DNA from 2 places in the Bacillus cereus group sp. RP37 genome. Region 2 is predicted to be linked to the other one. Evidence: riboswitches for the same ligand, from Rfam matches in the RefSeq annotation. Region 2 holds a riboswitch; the other holds the start of a gene.

Region 1 (9,664 bases), 200 kb from region 2:
ATTGTCGATACAACTTGTACACATCTCGGCTGCGAAGTTGAATGGAATAATGGTGATTGTACTTGGGACTGTCCTTGTCACGGTTCCCGCTTTTCAATTGATGGGGATGTTATGGAAGGTCCAGCAGATCAACCGTTAAAACGAGTTGATAATGAGTAGACAATGCAATATGACTTAGCGTGGAATTTTTACTTATTCTCATTCGCAGGTCTTCTCGCATCTATATCTGTTTTTTTATTCCTGCAAAATAAAAAAGAGCACAAACTCACTTGTGCTCTTTTTCATATACTTCAAACAGCATATCTCGAAACAATGTATTTAAACTCTCAATATCGATCCCTAATCCCTTTTCAATCCTTTTCACGTATTGCTGATAGTAATGAATTTGTTCTTCTAAGAATTGATTTAGCACCTGAATTTTCAATCCAACATCTACTTCAGTACCTGCTTTTTTCTTTATTAACAACTTTTCAATTTCATCTAACACGCTACGTTCTAATGATAATTCTGTAATCAACCGATCAAATTCTACGGGAGGCAAAGTCGATTTCTCTTCTAACCATTTACAAGCTAAAATAGGACGTAATACATAAAAGTACTTTTTCAACTTTACATTCTCACCTTGCAAAAATTCACGATAATTTTTTGATGCCATATGTAAGTAATGATATATCGTTGCTTTTGGATCAAAATTCTTTTCACTCATTTGTTGAAGCTGCTCTGGAAAATGAGAGTTTTTCGAATAAAAAATTGGTGATCGAATCCACTCGAGTAAAGCTGGATTTGACTTTGCGAATAGTTGTAATGCCTTTTTAATATCCCAGCCACTTATATCTAAATCATCACTAATCGGATATTCAATTACATCTCGTTTATCATGAATTGATAAATACCATTCCACAGGGTGTATATAAACGAATCTAACATCATAATCACTATCTTTCGATGGAAATCCCCACGCACGACTCCCTGATTCTACTGCAAATAAAATTTTTACATCATTCTCTTTTTCAATTCTGTCTAACTCCAGCTCAATTTTCTCTCTCATTTCTTACCATCTCCATTTTTTGATTATTTCCTTGGAAATTCGACAAATATATTACTCATTTTACTACATACTAAAATAACTGTCAGAAAAATTCTGACAGTTCAAAAATCCCTATTTGTTCTTTTCTGTTACACTAACCGCAATTCGTTCAAACTCTTTTTGAATCTCCTCTTTATATGCATCCACTTTTGAAAAGTCCATAGCAGCAATATAAATTCGTTCTAATTTATCACGAACTGATTTTGCTTTTGCTAAGAAAGACATCGCCTCATTCATTTTTGCTTTATATTGAATGGAAACGTCGCGAATTTCTGTCGCATACTTCTCATCTGTCCCTGGTGTCACAATCAAGGCATACATATCTATAATTTCATCACCTTCGCGGCTCGGAAAATATTCATGTGGTGCGGTGCTATCAAAAATTGCAAAACCCAATTCTCTTACGATAACCATATCAAGACTATTTGGATCAAATCCACAATGATATACTTCCACTTCAAATCCTTTTTCTTCTGCTGCCTTAGCTAATTTTTTGAGCATTGTCGACTTCCCAGAGCCTGGGCGTCCTTTTATAAAATAACGATGTGATAACCCTTCTGTTAAATTCGGAACAAAATCAACTGCTCCTTTCGGTGTAGCTGCTCCTAAAAAGCGATGTTTCACAAGCGGTTGTTTCCCTCCTTTATCTGTAAATAATTTCTGAATCAGCTCATCTGTTAGTTCATTCGCTTTATCAAAATCAATATTATTAATATATATTTTCTCCCACGCATCATGTATAATTAATGCCTCTTTAAAACAAGCGTATGCTGCTTGAAAAGCTTTGCTTGCTTCTGAAACAAATCGTTCAATTTCCACCTTCTGCTTTCTTAATTTATCTGAATCCCAAGCAACCCCCAAATTAATATACTCTTCGACAACTCCTGGCATTTTCGGCTCAATAACATGGGGTGATGTTCCATCTACAATTCCTACTTTTAACTTCGGGATAATTACACCATCAACCGATTTATTATCAGAAGAACAGTGTAAAAATTCAATATCGTATCCTTTTTCAATCCATTCACGACCTATTGCCTTGATTAAAGAAGATTTACCGGTTCCAGGACCACCTTTTAAAATAAATAACCTATCTAGCCCTTTCAAATTCTCGTCGTATAAATTATGGAATCCTCTAGCTGTATTTCCACCAGCATAATAATTCAATATATTCCCTGTCACTGCACTCACTCCTTCGCAGCATTCTATTTACATAAGCTACAATATGCGAGCAACTTTATTTGGGTGAATACCTATTTTGTGTTGCGTAAAAAAAGGAAATGAATTACAATTTAAATATCGTAAATATTCCGAACTTTAAAATTAAATATACCTTTTATCAAGAGAGGCAGAGGGACCGGCCCTTTGAAGCCCAGCAACCTCAGTTTATACAAACTGAATAGGTGCTAATTCCTGCAAAATGCATTGCATTTTGGAAGATAATACTCAACTAGTATGTAAAGCTCATCTTTCTTGATTATGAAGGATGGGCTTTTTATTATTTGAAAAACATATATTGGAGGTATGTAAAATGAAAGTAATTGATCTATCACAAACATTTGAAAACAATATGTCTCAATTTCCTGGAACACCAAAAATCCAACTAGAAGCAATTACAAACGTTGAAGAGACAGGCTATCAAGTTACAGATTTTCATTCTGTCGTTCATGTTGGCACGCATTGCGATGCTCCTGCACATTTCATTTCAGGTGCAACAACCATCGATCAATTACCCCTTGATCAATTTGTAGGCGAGGCCGTTCTTATCGATGTAACTCATATTCAAGAGCGAAAATTACCTAAGGAAGTATTGTATAATGCTGACATAAAAGAAGGTGATATTATCATTTTCCATTCCAACCTATCTACTAAGTGGAATACAGAAGCTTATGAGAAAGAAGCATTTTATCTTTCCGAAGAATTAGCTACAGAACTAGTTCGATTAAAAGTAAAATCGGTCGGTTTAGATTTTATTTCTCCTGATGAGGTAACGACAGAAACATCACCGATTCATCACATACTACTTGGAAATAATATTTATTTAATTGAAAACTTAACAAACTTAGATGCCATTAACACGAAACGTTTCTTTTTCTCAGCGGCACCTTTAAAAATTAAAGATAGTGACGGTGCTTTTGCAAGAGCATTCGCTGTTATTTTTTAAACACAGTCTATAAAAAAAGCAAAGATCATCATTGACCTTTGCTTCTATATTTTTTATTTAAATTAAGAAATAATTGTTCAACACGAGGGCGTACCCAAGCTAAATAATCTTTCTCTTTCTTCTTTGTACAAGCTATCTCTTCTCCATCTACCATTTCGACAAGTTCTAGCTCTAACAGCTGCCTCGTGAATGCTAGCATATCCACTTCTTTGGCCGGATACTCTTCTCTTAATTTCTCCTCAATTTCCCCCAATAAAAAACCGTCACGCATCATTGCCAATGCATCAATCCAAAGTGGCGGCATTTCATATTTTTCTCCTGTAATTGTATCTTTTACAATATAATTCTTTTGCTCTTTTCGAAATTGAATCGTGTGTAAACATACAGTCGAATTTAATGTTAATTCCATCATACCACCCCTCTCATCATATCTGCATAGAAAAAAGGATGCGCGTGCACCCCTTCTTATCTTTTCATAACACTACTAAACCGTTACATGAGAAAACAATCTCATGTCGATATTTTCCTCCATTATAAACGAAGTATTTTTAAAAAAAAACCCTTCTTGCAACATTTTATAAAATGTTTATATTTACACAACAAGAACACTTTTCTGAAAAATAATTTCTTTTACTACGCTACACTGTTGGCAAATAAATTTCCACTTTCGTTCCTACTCCCACACTACTTTGAATGGAGATACTTCCTTGATGCTCCTTAATAATTTTATGTGTAATCATTAACCCAAGTCCTGTACCATTCTCCTTCGTTGTGTAAAAAGCTTTACCGATTTTATCTAACTTCTCGCTCTCTATACCAGATCCTTGGTCTTCGATAGAAATACATAAATGTCCTTCAGTTTTTTCGTATACACGGATATGAATGTCTCCACCTTCTAGCATCGATTCTATCCCATTTTTAATAATATTTAATAACACTTGTTTTAATTGTTTATCATCACCGTTTATAGCTGGTAAATTCCCCTCTATTTGCAAATGAAATTGCACTCTATATTGCGCTGCATAACTTTCCATTAGCTGCACAACATATAGAAGGATTTCTCGTATATTACACAATTCATAATTTGTTGGCTTCGGCTTTCCTAACAACATCAATTCACTAACAAATCCATTTATCCTTTCAATTTCTTGTAACATAATATCATAGCTTATCGTATCTGCTGGGTTTCTTTCTTTTTGCATTTGCGTAAATCCTTTTAAAGCCGTTAATGGATTTCGAATTTCATGCGCAATTGTTGTAGACATCGTCCCAATGACAGCTAAATTTTCTGTCTCTTTCATATTGTTCATCATTTCAACCACTGTTCTTACATAAGATTGAAATCGTTTTAACAAAGAATGTGAAATAATGAAATAGAATACACATAAAACAAGCGGAATTACCACTTTTAAATCTTGTAATAGCAATGTGAACAGTACGTACTTTCCAATTACACTAAAGGAAACTAAATAAAAATATTTTCTATTCACAAAAACTGGGGCAAATAAAATTAATAACATTTCTACCATACTACCATGTTCAAAAGCTCTATCCGTTCGCAAATAAATCATTAAATTATTAACAAGATTGATAAACATGTACCCAAATAAAAATAAATATTTTACAGAATATACATACCCTCTTTTTTGAAGATATATCGAAATAGGAAATAATGCTATTACAAATATATACACACCTATCCCAAGGCTACCTTCTGGCCAACCTACCGCTGTTCCATTAATATTCATAGCCGGATACACAAAATAATAAATAACGTCATATAAAAAAAATATAATATAGAATAATAATACAAATACTTTTAAAGCTTCTCTTTCCTCATAAATCAAGCTTTTAAATTTTTTCATATAAATACTCCTCATGATCAATACAAAAACTCTACATATTATCTTCTTAAATTATAAGTATGAAATTGCTTTCAGAACAATATGTAACCTTATAACACGAAAAGGAAGGAGATCTCCCCTTCCTTTTCGTCACAACTTATATCCATCTTACCCGATCATGTAGCAGGCCATCCGTAAAATTATTATGTCCTATTACAAAATTATTCATATATAAATTCAAATATTCTCCGTACTTACTTTCTGTATTTAATAATAATTCCTCTACATAATAGGCACCTTGTTTAAAGTTATCGAACAGTAAACTACATAAGCCAGCATAAATTCCGCATCCTACTTGGAAGTAAGTCGCATTCGTTTTATATTTATGAAAAACTTGACTGCTATTCATCACGTTATACATATATGTCTCGCTATTTTCATAAACGAGTAATACACCTACTAGATCCTCGCCCGCAATCTCTTCTTCGGCTGGATTAAATACTTTACGATTCCAATTCCATAAATCTTCTACTTGATCTAAGTTCTGTCTAATTACATTAGTCGTATACTCATTAATTCGGTAAAGAAAACCCACTTCCATATTGAAGTTTTTTCCTAAAATTAAAACTTCCTCATGTGGCATTAAACAGCCATAAAACTCTTTCTCTCCTAACTTTACTTTATACTCTGAAGCATATACATCTTCATAAAAATAAAGAGGACGATGCTGACTCATATACATCGGATAACTCCATATCGCTTCATCTAGAAATCGCTCTACTGCCCATGAAGCATAAAGTGTATGAGGCTTTATCAGTGCTGTATCATTCAAAAATGACGTATCATGTTCTACTATATAGCATGCTCTTGGCTTTTCTTTTGGCCGCTCCTTCATAAGTTCAACAACCATCCATTGAACAACACCTGGATTCATACCTGAGCCTATAATTGCTTTTGTATTTGTAAATTTCTCTTTCTCCTTCTCAAACCTCGTATATCTTTCCGTAAGCTGAAAGCCGATTAAACTATCGTCCTGATCTACTTCCTCATTTTCCAAAGCTGAATTAATATAACAAATTCCAAGTTCATTACAACAACTTAATACTCTGATTGTATCTGCCCCCGAAACATCAATAACAACACCCGTGCTTTTTTCTTTCAAATGTTGTTTGAATTTCACTACATCTTGAAGGTCAATTTCATATAAAAACAATTGATTTTTCAAATTTGGAAACAACTCACCATAATAAGCCCTATCTTTTTGTTTTATATCAACCAAATGAAATGTAACATTCTTTATCGCTTCATAAATCGGGTCTTTTTCATTTACTATCGCTTGATTTAAAATTGCTAAAACTGCTTTTGCTGCTCCACCAGCACTACCAAGTAATGTAATCGATAACGAATTTGGAAACTGCTCCACAAACAAAACCCCTTTGATATATTAGTTGAGCAGTTCTCCCTCAAAAAATAAATTGAATATATTACAAGATGGCTCGTACATATTTTTTATAATTTCGCACAAGATTAGCTCTTCATAGATAAAGCTAACATATTTATATTCAATTCATTTTTACCCTCATATTCAAATCAATCTAAACAAATAGGCTCGACCTTTTCTTCTACATATAAAAGAAAAAGCCAGCCCTTTCAACTCGTCTACGGACAATGGACAGATTTCACATGTTGAATATTCACATACATTTTTGCATCACGTGCTTTTAATATTTCAATATGCCCCTCATCAATCTTCGCCATCTTTCCAATCTTATTAGACTCCTCACCTAAATCGAACACCATAATTTTTCCAGCCATTTTAATAAGCTGCTCTTCAAATGTTCTAGCTAACGTAATATTTAACGGATTCACGGGGAGTTCATTTTTATTGAGGGCATACGGAACTTGATTTTCTTTATACGGAATTAACCATTTCAAATGCTTTAAAGATATATATACTGTTTTATAAACTGGACTATAAAAAACAATATAATCGTTCATTACACTTGTAACATAACCGTGTATTGGAGCATTTCCTGCTACATAAACTTCTGTAAAAATCCCTTTAGAAGTACTTAATACTTTTCTCAAAGAAATGGAAGGGGATTCCCTCTTAATTACAGAATCCACATCTGGTTTTGATATCTCTTCATCATATGGTCTTAAAAACTTATAATATTGTACATGGTATAAAGATATATATACGTAGTCTTGTCCATTGTAAAGAACAACAATATCATTTCCTACGTCTATTAATACACCTTTAAATCTTTTTTCACCAATTAATTTAACATATATATTTTCTCCAATACTTTTGTTTAACTCATTCATCTGTATCCTCCTTCCTATGAATTTTTACTCTCCTATTCTCCATTTCAAAAAATAACCAGGGGCAATGTTCTGTTTTTTAATAGTAAGAAACCCTTTTTCATATATCCAAAAATAATTACAGAGAAATATGAAATCATTCTTCACTTTCAATCATAATGCCCCTTTTATTTATTAAACATTATTCTTCTTCAGTCTTTTTGTTTTTAACTATTTGACTCACGCTCTTAATATGGGAATTAATCACATAAATGACCTCATCACCGTTAACTAGTGTAATATTTCCATCATGTATATCACTCAATAAACCTTCCACACACTCTGGTCCACCACGATTAATCTTTATCCATTTATACTTCAAGTCATTTAATACATCTAAAAAAGTATCTTCTTCCGCATAAAAACATGAACCATATTCTCCTTGTGCCTCTTTTACTTTTCTGACTAGACTCTTCACATGTTTCAGCTGATAATACACTAATTCTCCATGAGGTAATTGTAGTGTAAGGTAATCTTTTCCTAACAATGACAGTACACCTACTCGACTTTCCGGTCCACGAAGATTTACTTTTACATTCTCACCAACTAAACCTTTGATTTGATCACAGCATAATACATCCTTCAAATTCATACCCTCCTTTCTGTTTTATCTTCCTCTACTTGATTGTCTTAGTGCGCGAGCTCGACTTGAATTATTGCTGTTTTCATTACTTTTCTCATTGCTACTCTCATCACTCTCTCCACTTACAGATGCATTATAATTAACACTCTTAATATGAGATAGTGTAATTAATACAACTTCTTCTTTAATAATCAATGTTACATAACCGCCAGAAACATCTTGTAAAATACCTTCAATTTTCTCTGGTCCACCACGGTTAATTTTCACCCAGCGGTATTTGAAGCTTTGAAGTAGCGTTTCAAAGTCTTCTGCAATGTCTTCTTCTCCCCATTCTAAATCACCTACTCCACCATCTTTCGTATTTTGGGTAATGCTTTTCAGATGGCGAAGCTGGTAGTAATGGTTCTCTCCTTTTTCATTCTCTAATCCGAAGTAGTCCACACCTAATGATACTATTGTTCCTTTTTGAGATTCTGGTCCACCTCTGTTTACTCTTACATAAGATCCAATTAAGTCTTTCAAAAAATCCCAATGAAATAAACTCACGAGAAAACCCCTTCCATTAATTTATAAGCTTTTGCACTGATAGTATATGTATCTGTACAGGTTACGTTCTCTATGTTTGTCCTAGCTAGAAAAAAATATGCTTTTAACCTGGTAGACTAATACCTATCAAACTCCCGAAAAGCCCTGGAGACTCCTTAAAATTTTGATATCTTGAAACAAAAAATCCCGTATGAAGATACATTTCTGCATATCTTCATACGGGATTTCCCATAGTTTAATCTTCGTCTTTAACATCCATATCTTCTGGAATTGGTTCGTTCAATATTTCTTCCACTAATTGCTTATATTTCTCCATTTGTTCTAAATGTGTATTGAATTGTTCTTTATTTAATAAATATTGCTCTCCATCAAATAGCGCACGAACTTTCTTTTGCTGAATTAGTTCTTCAATATACGACTTTGGTAAATTCAAATACTCCGCAGCTTCTTCTAATGTTATATACAACGCGTTCATTCCTTTATTATTTTTTCATATATACTGTATCTTACTTTATTTTTGTAAACAAATAAAAAAGATTTTGTAAATGCAATTTAAAAAGAAGGTGGATGCATTCCATATATTGTATAATAATATAGTAAGGATTTTTTAAATACAGAATGGTATTACCCATTTACACAAAGGAGAGTTAACATATGGCTACTCGTCACATCATTACAATGTTAGAACAAACATTACAAGTTGAAACAAAAAACACAATTTCTCATTTAACTACATCTTTATCTGATCGTATTCTTTCTCAAAGCGCAGCAATACATGAAAACAATTGTTACCATACAATTGGGGAATGGTACAAAAATCATTTTTTATTCCAACAAGATGATTTCCTTTGGGCTAAATACGCTTTCTATGACGCATATTGTGAAGCTATAAAAGAACAAGGACATCTTACAAAACGCGTCCGTCAAATATTAGAATCATTAGCTCGAATGCATGGAAAACAGTACATTGTTTCTATATTAAATATGCCATTTCCTAACGAACGAGCTAAAGGGACAGCATAATTTAATACTGTTCTGCGTAATCAAAACATAGATTCATTGTTTTCTAGGAAGAT
Region 2 (9,664 bases):
GCAGGTGATGGTCCGAATAACTATGCAAAATGGCATAATAAAGAATTTGATGCTTTAGTAAAAGAAGCAGAAGTTGAACAAGATGAAGATAAGCGCTTTGACTTACTGCATAAAGCAGAAGATATTATGTTTACAGATTCACCATTAATTCCGGTTATATTCCCTTCTGATTCCTATTTACAAAAAGAATCAGTATCTGGACTGCAATATTATGTTGGATCTAAGCCAGATTTAAGATATGCAAAAATAAAGAAGTAGGCAACCGCCTACTTCTTTATTTTATTTCTCTTTTATATTCTTTTTTCGTTCCATCAGAGAAGACAACTTCTAAATCGAATTTTTGGTAGTCTTTATCAAGTTTGAACACGTTCACTATTTGATCGATTACTTCTTGGTCAGGAGTATCTTTATCAAATTTTAATTCTTTTAGAAGTGGGCTTAATTTTGTGATAGCCTCGTCTCCTGTTAATTTTACATCTGCTTTATGATCTTCAATTTTTGCTTCCATTTTTTTATCAGCTGCTACGTTTTTATAGTCTGCTTCGTAGTCTTTCTTTGTATCTTGGTAGTCTGCCTTTAAATCGAATTCATTGAAGTTTAGTTTTAAATCAGCAGGAGCTTCATTCTTCGCCTCTTCTGTAGTCTTTTTATTAGAAGTTGTGTCTTCTTTTGCAGGAGCTTTACATCCTGTTAATGCAGGTACTAGCATAAGAGCTAATAAAACTGATAGTAAAATTCTCATTATAAATTCCTCCTTATGTAAATTCGTTCTATACAAGTTTTTCCCAAAAACATGTAATTATGTATGTGCTAAAAATAAATTATTATTCTGTAGCTACAAGGGCTAATCCGCAATTTAAATCAAAAATAATTTGTATGTATATGGTAAATTGAAGTTGTGAGGGGGTACTAAAATGCATGAAGAATATAAAGAGATGATGAAAAAAGCAATTGAATATATAGAGGAGCATTTACATGAGGAGCTTACAACAGAAAAAGTGGCATCTCACATTGCAGTATCGATGTACCATTTTCATCGTATTTTTCAAAGTTATATTGGGATGAGTGTCACGGATTATATTCGAAAGAGAAGGTTAACTCATGCTGCGCAGGTTTTAGTGTCAACTGAGAGAGCAGTTATTGATATTGCAGTGCAATACGGTTTTTCCTCACAAGAGGCATTTACGAGAGCTTTTAAAAGAATGTTCCAATTGCCACCAAAGAAATATCGAAAGTATTTCCAATCATTTTATATAGAAAGAGAGGGTGTTTCAATGCAAAAAGGTATACCGAAAGGATGGATCTTAAGTGGAAGTCATCCTGCTGAATATGAGATGGGTTTAGATTATGAAGTTGTCCATCAAGGGAAAGTATCTGCATACATAAAAGCAAAAGAGAATGTTACGCACGGAGGATTTTCAACATTAATGCAAATGTTCCGAGCGGATAAATATGTAGGAAAGAGATTACGTTTTACAGCATTTGTTAAGAGTGAAAACGTAAGAGATTGGGCAGGATTGTGGATGCGAGTAGACGGAAAAGATACAGAACCGCTCGCTATGGATAACATGCAAAATCGTCCAATTAAAAATACGAATAACTGGCAATCGTACTCGGTTGTATTAGATATAAAAGAAGAAGCACTTGGTATTGCATTTGGTGTTTTATTATCAGGAGAAGGTTGTGTGTGGCTAGATAGTATTCGATTTGATGAAGTGGATGGAAAAATTCCTTCAACAGATTTGGCTGAAAACTTTTATGAAACACTCCTAGAAGAGCCGGTAAATCTGCAATTTGAAGAGATAGAAAAGTAAGGAGAAAAGGTATGTTCAAATATGTAAAACTAATAAGCATTAGTTTAGTAGTATCTTCTTGTATTATGGGGATTAACTATTTGATTAGCTATCTTTGGTCAGGGCATATACCTTCTTTGACGTGGAAAATATATTTGATGTTTTTATTTATATTTATGATGAGTTTTAGTTCAATGCAAAAAGAAGGGGAAGAGGATTATTGACAATAGTCTTCTTCGCTTTTCTTTCATTAACACAAATGTTCATAACTGTTTTCGGAAATGCAGGTATGATCTTTAATATAATTTCACTATCGTTACAACTTGTAAGTTCGGGTGTAATCGTACCACATGAGATGCTTTCTAAAACATATCAAACAATCGACGAATTATTTCCCGCAACATATGCAGCAAATGGCTATTATACAATAATATTCGGAGGAGTTAGTTTAGAGAGAAATATTATTTCATTATTAGTTATTGTATTGGTTACACAATCAGTAGCAGTGATGACTTTAGCGATAAAAGGAATGGTAAAGGGAAGAAGAAGCTCTGTAGTTAAAGAAGCATAAAATAAAAAGGTATCCTTCTTGGGATACCTTTTTTACTTTATTATTTTGCAACTTCTGTCCACTTGTAGTTAAACTCACCGCCGAAGTCAGTTGTTACAAGTCCTTTAATAAATCCGCGTTGTAAGTAAGAACGACCTTGTTGGTATAAAGGAGCGACAGCACCGTCTTGTAATAGGATTTTTTCAGCTTGCTTCATTGCTTCCCAGCGTGCTTTTTCATCACCGGCTAAATCTGTTTTTACTTTATGAATTAGCTCATCATACTCTTTATTAGAGTATTTATCGAAGTTGTAAGCACTATCTGTTGTAAATAAATCTAAGAATGTAATTGGATCAGCGAAGTCAGGGCCCCAGCCATCGATTCCGATTTCATAATCACCACTTAATAGTAGTTTTAACTGTTGTTTACGTGGTTGTGGTTTTAAATTCACTGTTAAGCCATCTAAGTTCTTTTCTAGTTCACCTTTTAAATATTCACCAGTCTTTTTAGCTAAAGCATTATCACTAGTTAATAGTTCGATTGTTACTTTGTCAGTACCAAGTTCTTGCTTCGCTTTTTTCCAGTTTTCTTTCGCTGTTTTCACATCATCTTTGACTAGATTTCCATTTTCTTTACGGAAGTCATTGCCTTCTGGACTCTTTGCGAATTTCGCAGGAACCATTCCTTCAGCTGGAACAGCGCCGTTATTTAAAATTGTTTCTACGTATGCCTTTTTATTCATTGCGCCGTTAATAGCAAGGCGTGCATGTTGATTTTTTAATGTTTCATTTTTTTGATTGAGTCGTAAAAATTGAATGCCAACTTCAGCTCGTTCTTTGAAGTTTGGATCGCTCTTATATTTATCAACAAACTCCGCATTCAAAGCAACACGATCAATTTGTCCTGAATCATATAAGTTAACTTCTGTAGATTTATCCTTAACGACATTGAAGTTGATTTCTTCTAATTTTACCGTTTTAGCATCCCAATAGTTAGGATTCTTTTTCAATTGGAAGCTTTGTTCATGTTTCCAGTTATCTAATGTGAAAGCACCGTTGTAAATTAAATGATTTGTTTCTAAACCGTATTTATCACCTTGAGATTTTAAGTACTCTTCATTAATTGGTAAGAATGTTGAGAATGTCGTTAAGTTTAAGAAGTAGGGAACAGGACGATCTAGTTGTACTTCTAAAGTTTTGTCATCAAGAGCTTTAATACCTAATTGATCAACCGGTAATTGTTTTTGGTTTATTTGTTTCGCATTCTTTATATCGAAGAATAAGAATGCATATTCAGCTGCGGTATCAGGATTTACGGCACGTTGCCAAGCGAAGACGAAATCTTTTGCTGTAACAGGAGTACCGTTTGACCATTTTGAATCACGCAGGTGGAATGTATATTTTGTTTTATCGGGACTAACGTCAACCGACTCAGCAACACCCGGAATCGGTTTATTATCTTCTCCCATTGCATATAAACCTTCAAAAACATTTCGCATTACGTTCATGGATTCACCATCCGTTGCTTTTGCAACATCCATTGTTGGAATTTCTGAAGCGAATGATAAGTTAATGGCCTGTTTATCAGGTGCTTTATCATTTGCTTTCGCTCCGCTTGCATTATCTTTATTTCCCCCGCAAGCAGTTAGTAATAGACTTGCCCCTAAAACAGATGCAACAACAGGTACAACTTTTTTCTTCATTGTTCGTTCCTCCCTAAATGTGTTGTTTGTAACGTCATAATGTCCATGTCTTGAAGTGTAACTATAGAAGAAGAGAAAACCTATTATAAAAATGTGCATGTAGGTCATCAGGTGTTCTATATGTATATACATGTTGAACTATAATCTATCGTTATATGTTTCAACGTAGAAGACATTATATTTTGATGGTTAAATATTTAGTTTCTTTGATTATTTAGAATATTAACACTGGAAAGAACTATATGTCAATAATAAAAAATGGAGTATTATTTTTTAAAAATAATATATTGAAAAAGCGGATTTTCTCCTAATGAGAAATCCGCTTTTGATACATTTTTCCAATAAAACAATTGGTATGGGTAGAAAAACTTCAATTCAGGTTGCCTTTTATTTTTCAATTTGTGCCCATTTGAAGTTTAATTGACCTGCAAAGTCTACTTGCACAATTCCTTTCACATAAGAACGTTCTAAATAAGATTCACCTTTTTGGTAAAGAGGAGCGATAACAGAGTCTTTAAATAATATTTTCTCGGATGCCAGTAATGCTTCCCAGCGAGCTTTTTCATCACCAGCTAAAGTTGTTTTCACTTTTGCTATTGTTTCATCGAACTCCTTATTAGAGTAATGATCTAAGTTGTAAGGGTTATTCGTTGTAAATAGTTCAAGGAATGTAATTGGATCCGCAAAATCAGGGCTCCAGCCGTCAATTCCGATTTCGTAGTCACCTTTTAATAAAAGTGAAACTTGTTGTTTACGCGGTTGTGGTTTTACATTTACTGTTAATCCGTCTAAATTCTTTTCTAGTTGCCCTTTTAAGAACTCGCCAGTTTTCTTCTCAAGGTCACCATCACTTGTTAATAATTCTAATGTGATCTTTTCAGAACCAAGCTCTTGTTTTGCCTTCTTCCACAATTCTTGTGCAGATTTTGTATTGATTTTTGTTAAATCCCCGTTTGCAGTACGGAAGTCTGTTCCGTCAGGCCCCTTTGTAAAGTTTTTCGGCACGAGACTAAAGGTTGGTGTAGAGCCATCATTTAATAACGTATTTACAAAGGATTTTCGATCAATTGTTTGATCGATTGCTTGGCGTGCAGAAACATTTTGAAGTACTTTGTTTTGTTGATTCATACGTAAAAACTGGACCCCTACGTTCGGGCGTTCTTTAAAGTTGGCATCTTTTTTATATTTATCAACGAAGTCAGATGTTAGTTTTATACGGTCTAATTGTTTAGATTCGAATAAATTTACTTCTGTAGATTTTTCTTTTACGACGTTAAAATTGATTTCTTCTAGTTTGACAGTATCTTTATCCCAATAGCTAGGGTTTTTCTTGAATTTAAAGCTTTGTTCATGCTTCCAATCGCTTAGTGTAAAAGCTCCATTGTACAAGATTGCATTATCTTCTAAAGCGTACTTATCACCTTGTGCTTTAAAGAATTCCTCGTTAATTGGTAGAAATGTTGGGAACGCTGTTAAGCTAATAAAATACGGAACAGGACGCTCTAATTCTACCTCAAACGTATGGTCATCAATTGCTTTTACACCAAGTTGGTCGGCTGGAAGTTCTTTGTTGTTAATTTTTGTTGCGTTTTTAATATCAAAGAATAAAAATGCATATTCAGAGGCTGTTGCTGGATCGACAGCTCTTTGCCAAGCGAAGACGAAATCTTTCGCGGTAACAGGCGTACCGTTTGACCATTTTGAATCTCGTAAATGGAATGTGTATTTCGTTTTATCGCCACTTACTTCATGAGATTTTGCAACACCAGGGACAGGTTTGTTACCTTCACCAAGATTATACAAGCCTTCAAATACGTTTCTCATCACTTGACCAGAATCAGTATCTGTAGCACGAGCTGTATCCATTGTTCGTATTTCAGTAGGTGAAGATAAGTTTAAAACCTGTTTACTAGGTGCCTCGCCTTTTGCATTTGCTCCGCTTGCTTCGTTTTTATAACTACCGCAACCAGTTAATAAAATACTTACTCCTACAACTGATGCGATACCGGGTACAAACTTCTTTTTCATTTGATTTTCCTCCTAAATAATTAAGTTTGGATGATGATGAGGGAAATGAAAAATAAAAAATCCCTCTTTTCGTATTGAGAAAGAGGGATTTTTACGTACAAGTTATGCACCCGTATATAAACGAAGTCCCTCATTCTATCTTTCAAGCACAAAGCTTGCAGGAAGTGGCACAGTATTCAAAATGAACCTGCTGCCGAGGTTTCAAAGGGCCAGTCCCTCCACCTCTCTTGATACAATGAGTAAACGAATAAATTTTATTAATTTTTGTGTTTCTTTGATAATTCAAAATCTTACACCTTGGATAATGAAGTGTCAACCGGATGGAATATAGTTTAAATTTTCAGTTTTATTTAACGTAAAAACCACTGCATATGGCAGTGGTTTTTCTACTAGAAGTTAAAGTTATCTGGATCTGGACCAACGCGACGATCTTCATTTAGAGCTTGAATTGCTTTCATGTCATCAGCACTTAATTCAAAATCGAATATATTTGCATTTTCAATAATGCGATGTTCTTTAATAGATTTAGGGATTGTTACAACTTCGTTTTGTAGATCCCAGCGTAAAATAATTTGTGCAGTTGATTTATTATATTTTGTAGCAATGTCTTGTAATGTTGGGTTATCCAGTAGCTGTCCTTGCATTAATGGCGACCAAGCTTCAAGCTGAATGTTATGTTCTTTACAGAAAGCATGTAATTCTTCTTGTGCTAAACGTGGGTGGTATTCCACTTGGTTGACCATTGGCTTAATTTCAGCAATTTCAAATACGTCTTGTAAGTGGTGAATGTGGAAATTACTCACACCGATAGCGCGAACACGGCCATCTTTATAAAGCTTTTCTAATGCTTTCCATGATTCAGTATATTTCCCTTTTACAGGCCAATGTACTAAATATAAATCTAAATATTCTAGACCTAATTTTTCTAATGTAGTTTCAAATGCTTGGAGTGTTGTTTCATATCCTTGATCGCTATTCCATACTTTTGATGTAATAAATAATTCTTCACGTGAAACACCTGATTCACGAATCGCTTGTCCAACGCCTTCTTCATTTTGATAGATTGCTGCAGTGTCGATGCTGCGGTAGCCATTTTTAATTGCTGCTTTTACAGAATCAATTACTTCTGAACCATCTTCTACTTTAAAAACACCTAAACCGAACCAAGGCATTTTTACACCGTTATGTAATGTTGTATAGTCTTTTAAACTTGTTAAACTCATATTATTTCCCCCTAGCTTTTTTGTTTGTTGCTTCTACTGCTTTTTGAATTGCCTCTGAAAAATTATACTCATATAAAGTTTTGAGACCTTCAGCTGTGGAACCACCTGGCGTTGTTACTTGTTCGCGGAGGTTAGCCGGATTTTGCGTTTGTTCAAGCATAGAAGCAGAGCCAGAAATCATTTGAATGACAAGGTGTTTTGCGGTTGCTTCATCGACTCCATAACTTTTTGTTGCTTCAATCAAGCTTTCAGCAAAGTAATAAAGGAAAGCTGGTGCACTTCCAGTAACTGCAGTAAGCTGATGAACTTCCTCTTCAGTGCAAAGTTGCGAAGTACCAATGCCTCTTAAAAGCAGTTGCAGGGTTTCTTGATGCATCTCGGTTACTGATTGTCCCATTGTATATAAGGAGATTGACTTCCCAATTTCAGCAGCTGTATTTGGCATAATCCAAGCAACAGGCGTGTCCTTAGGTAGTCTAGCTTCTAAATAAGATGGGCCAATGCCAGCAGCTACCGTTACGACAAGTTGATTTGATAGTAACGGAGATAACTCTGCTAATAATTCTTCATGTGCAGAAGGCGGCATTGCTAAAACAATCGTATTAACAGATGTAACATGCTGCTTCCAATCTGTTGTAATAGACACATTATAGCACCCTTTTAATTGTTCTAGCTTTTCTACGTTGCTACGGTTAGAAACGATAATTTCTTCGATGTATTCTTTGCTTGTTTTAAGTAATCCGGAAAATATAGCTTCTGCCATACGACCAGCACCAATAAATAAAATTCGATGTTTAGTTAGCATATCCTTTATTCCTTTCTAGTGGAGATATGTTATAAAAAACGATACCATTTTTAAGAGAATTTTGTAAAAAGAAAAGACTTATCGTGAAAAGGATGAAAATGGAGGGAGGAGGGTTAATGCAAATAAGGTTATAAATATTATTATATTTAAAAAATAGTTGTAATAAAAAATCCCTGAAGCATAATTGCTTCAGGGATTAATAGACTATAAGTTTATGCTTTTGTCATACCAAGTAATACAGCGCCGCCGATAATTAAAACACTACCTAGTGCAATAAAGATCAATTGACGTTTTGTTTTCTTTTCACCTAAGAAGACAATCGCACCGAATGTTGAGATAACGATTCCAGTTTGAGATAATGGGAAGCTTGTTGCCACTCCAACACGTGGTAATGAAAGAAGTAAGAATAAGTTTCCTGTTCCCCATAGTAAACCAGATAAAGCATTACGGATTGCATATTTGTTAAATGGCTTATGTTTAGATGTCAGTACAACCGCACCAACAAACATACCAACTGCTTGTGGTAAAATAGCAGACCAACCATCGATATTATACCAACGAATGATAATTACATATACAAGGTAGCCGAAAGTAGAAACAATTAAAGTAAGAAGTCCTTTTTTCAATTGTCCTGGTGGCTGAGCATTTTCTTTGTCATCTAGTGATGTGAATACAACACCAACTACGATTAATAGGATTGCAATCGTTCCCATAATGATTGTAGTAGTAGTAGTCCACTCACGGAAAGCGATAACCCCAAAGATAGAAGTTGCAACAAGTTGCATACCAGTAGAAATCGTTACAGTAGTAGAAACACCTAACTTTTCAACTGTTTTTAATTGGTTTACTTGTCCTAAAGCCCAGAATAAACCTGAAATAAAACCAACAATCAAGATTGTCATTGTTAAAGCCGGTTGAGTAAATACATACATAATTGTTGCGAAGAATAGAGCGCCGATTGTCATACCTACCGTTTGGCTATATGCACCACCGCCCATTTTTACGCTTACTAATAAGATGTTTCCCCATGCAATTGCAGGAAGAAGCGCTAATAAAATGTCCATTACAAGACTCCCTTCGGTTTTCTATACCAATATAATTACATATCGTTCTAACGATCGGTAATGCCCCACTAATAGAGTAGAAGATTACCGATCGCTAAAACAGGATGAAGAACTTACGATATAAATGCGTTTTCATTTCTTCATTTTTTGAAACACCTCCATATAATAACAGGAAATTGCCTATTTTAGAAAGTGAATTCAAATAAAATGTATATTTAAATAAAAGGTAAAATTCAGTTATTTCCCGATGGTATATTTTATTTCCTAAGAAATAAAAAAAGCAGCTTCAAAAAAAGCTGCTTTAAGAGTTAGTGATTCTTTTATTAATAAGCTGAATACATAGCAAAAATAGGAGGGACATACTAATAGTGATAACTACTAGTGTCCAGGCGAGCTGCATATTACTTGCATCAATTGCCATGTAAATTGCAGTTGGGATCGTCTGTGTTTTACCAGGAATGTTCCCAGCAAACATGAGTGTAGCACCAAACTCACCGAG

What was found. A riboswitch is a leader RNA that binds a small molecule or an ion and turns the genes downstream of it on or off. The one in region 2 is predicted to bind S-adenosylmethionine.
Positions count from the first base shown of each region.
Region 1: another riboswitch for S-adenosylmethionine. It lies ahead of QCI44_RS26250 (cyclase family protein); the one in region 2 lies ahead of QCI44_RS27245 (peptide ABC transporter substrate-binding protein).

Region 1 covers NZ_JARVHP010000001.1:4,991,855-5,001,518, forward strand. Annotated here, with positions in the region: gene QCI44_RS26235 (FAD-dependent oxidoreductase) at 1-159, shown strand, start outside; gene QCI44_RS26240 (nucleotidyltransferase domain-containing protein) at 266-1,048, opposite strand; gene QCI44_RS26245 (PRK06851 family protein) at 1,160-2,269, opposite strand; SAM riboswitch class I at 2,421-2,533, shown strand; gene QCI44_RS26250 (cyclase family protein) at 2,619-3,251, shown strand; gene QCI44_RS26255 (hypothetical protein) at 3,280-3,660, opposite strand; gene QCI44_RS26260 (ATP-binding protein) at 3,890-5,116, opposite strand; gene QCI44_RS26265 (S-adenosylmethionine decarboxylase related protein) at 5,253-6,518, opposite strand; gene QCI44_RS26270 (LSm family protein) at 6,755-7,423, opposite strand; gene QCI44_RS26275 (hypothetical protein) at 7,602-8,045, opposite strand; gene QCI44_RS26280 (hypothetical protein) at 8,067-8,588, opposite strand; gene QCI44_RS26285 (helix-turn-helix domain-containing protein) at 8,824-9,063, opposite strand; gene QCI44_RS26290 (hypothetical protein) at 9,243-9,611, shown strand.
Region 2 covers NZ_JARVHP010000001.1:5,188,802-5,198,465, reverse strand. Annotated here, with positions in the region: gene QCI44_RS27275 (peptide ABC transporter substrate-binding protein) at 1-258, shown strand, start outside; gene QCI44_RS27270 (YusW family protein) at 275-742, opposite strand; gene QCI44_RS27265 (helix-turn-helix transcriptional regulator) at 915-1,814, shown strand; gene QCI44_RS27260 (hypothetical protein) at 1,826-2,017, shown strand; gene QCI44_RS27255 (ABC-2 transporter permease) at 2,014-2,364, shown strand; gene QCI44_RS27250 (peptide ABC transporter substrate-binding protein) at 2,405-4,045, opposite strand; gene QCI44_RS27245 (peptide ABC transporter substrate-binding protein) at 4,433-6,073, opposite strand; SAM riboswitch class I at 6,206-6,310, opposite strand; gene QCI44_RS27240 (aldo/keto reductase) at 6,463-7,296, opposite strand; gene proC (pyrroline-5-carboxylate reductase) at 7,298-8,101, opposite strand; gene QCI44_RS27230 (GRP family sugar transporter) at 8,314-9,165, opposite strand; gene modB (molybdate ABC transporter permease subunit) at 9,467-9,664, opposite strand, start outside.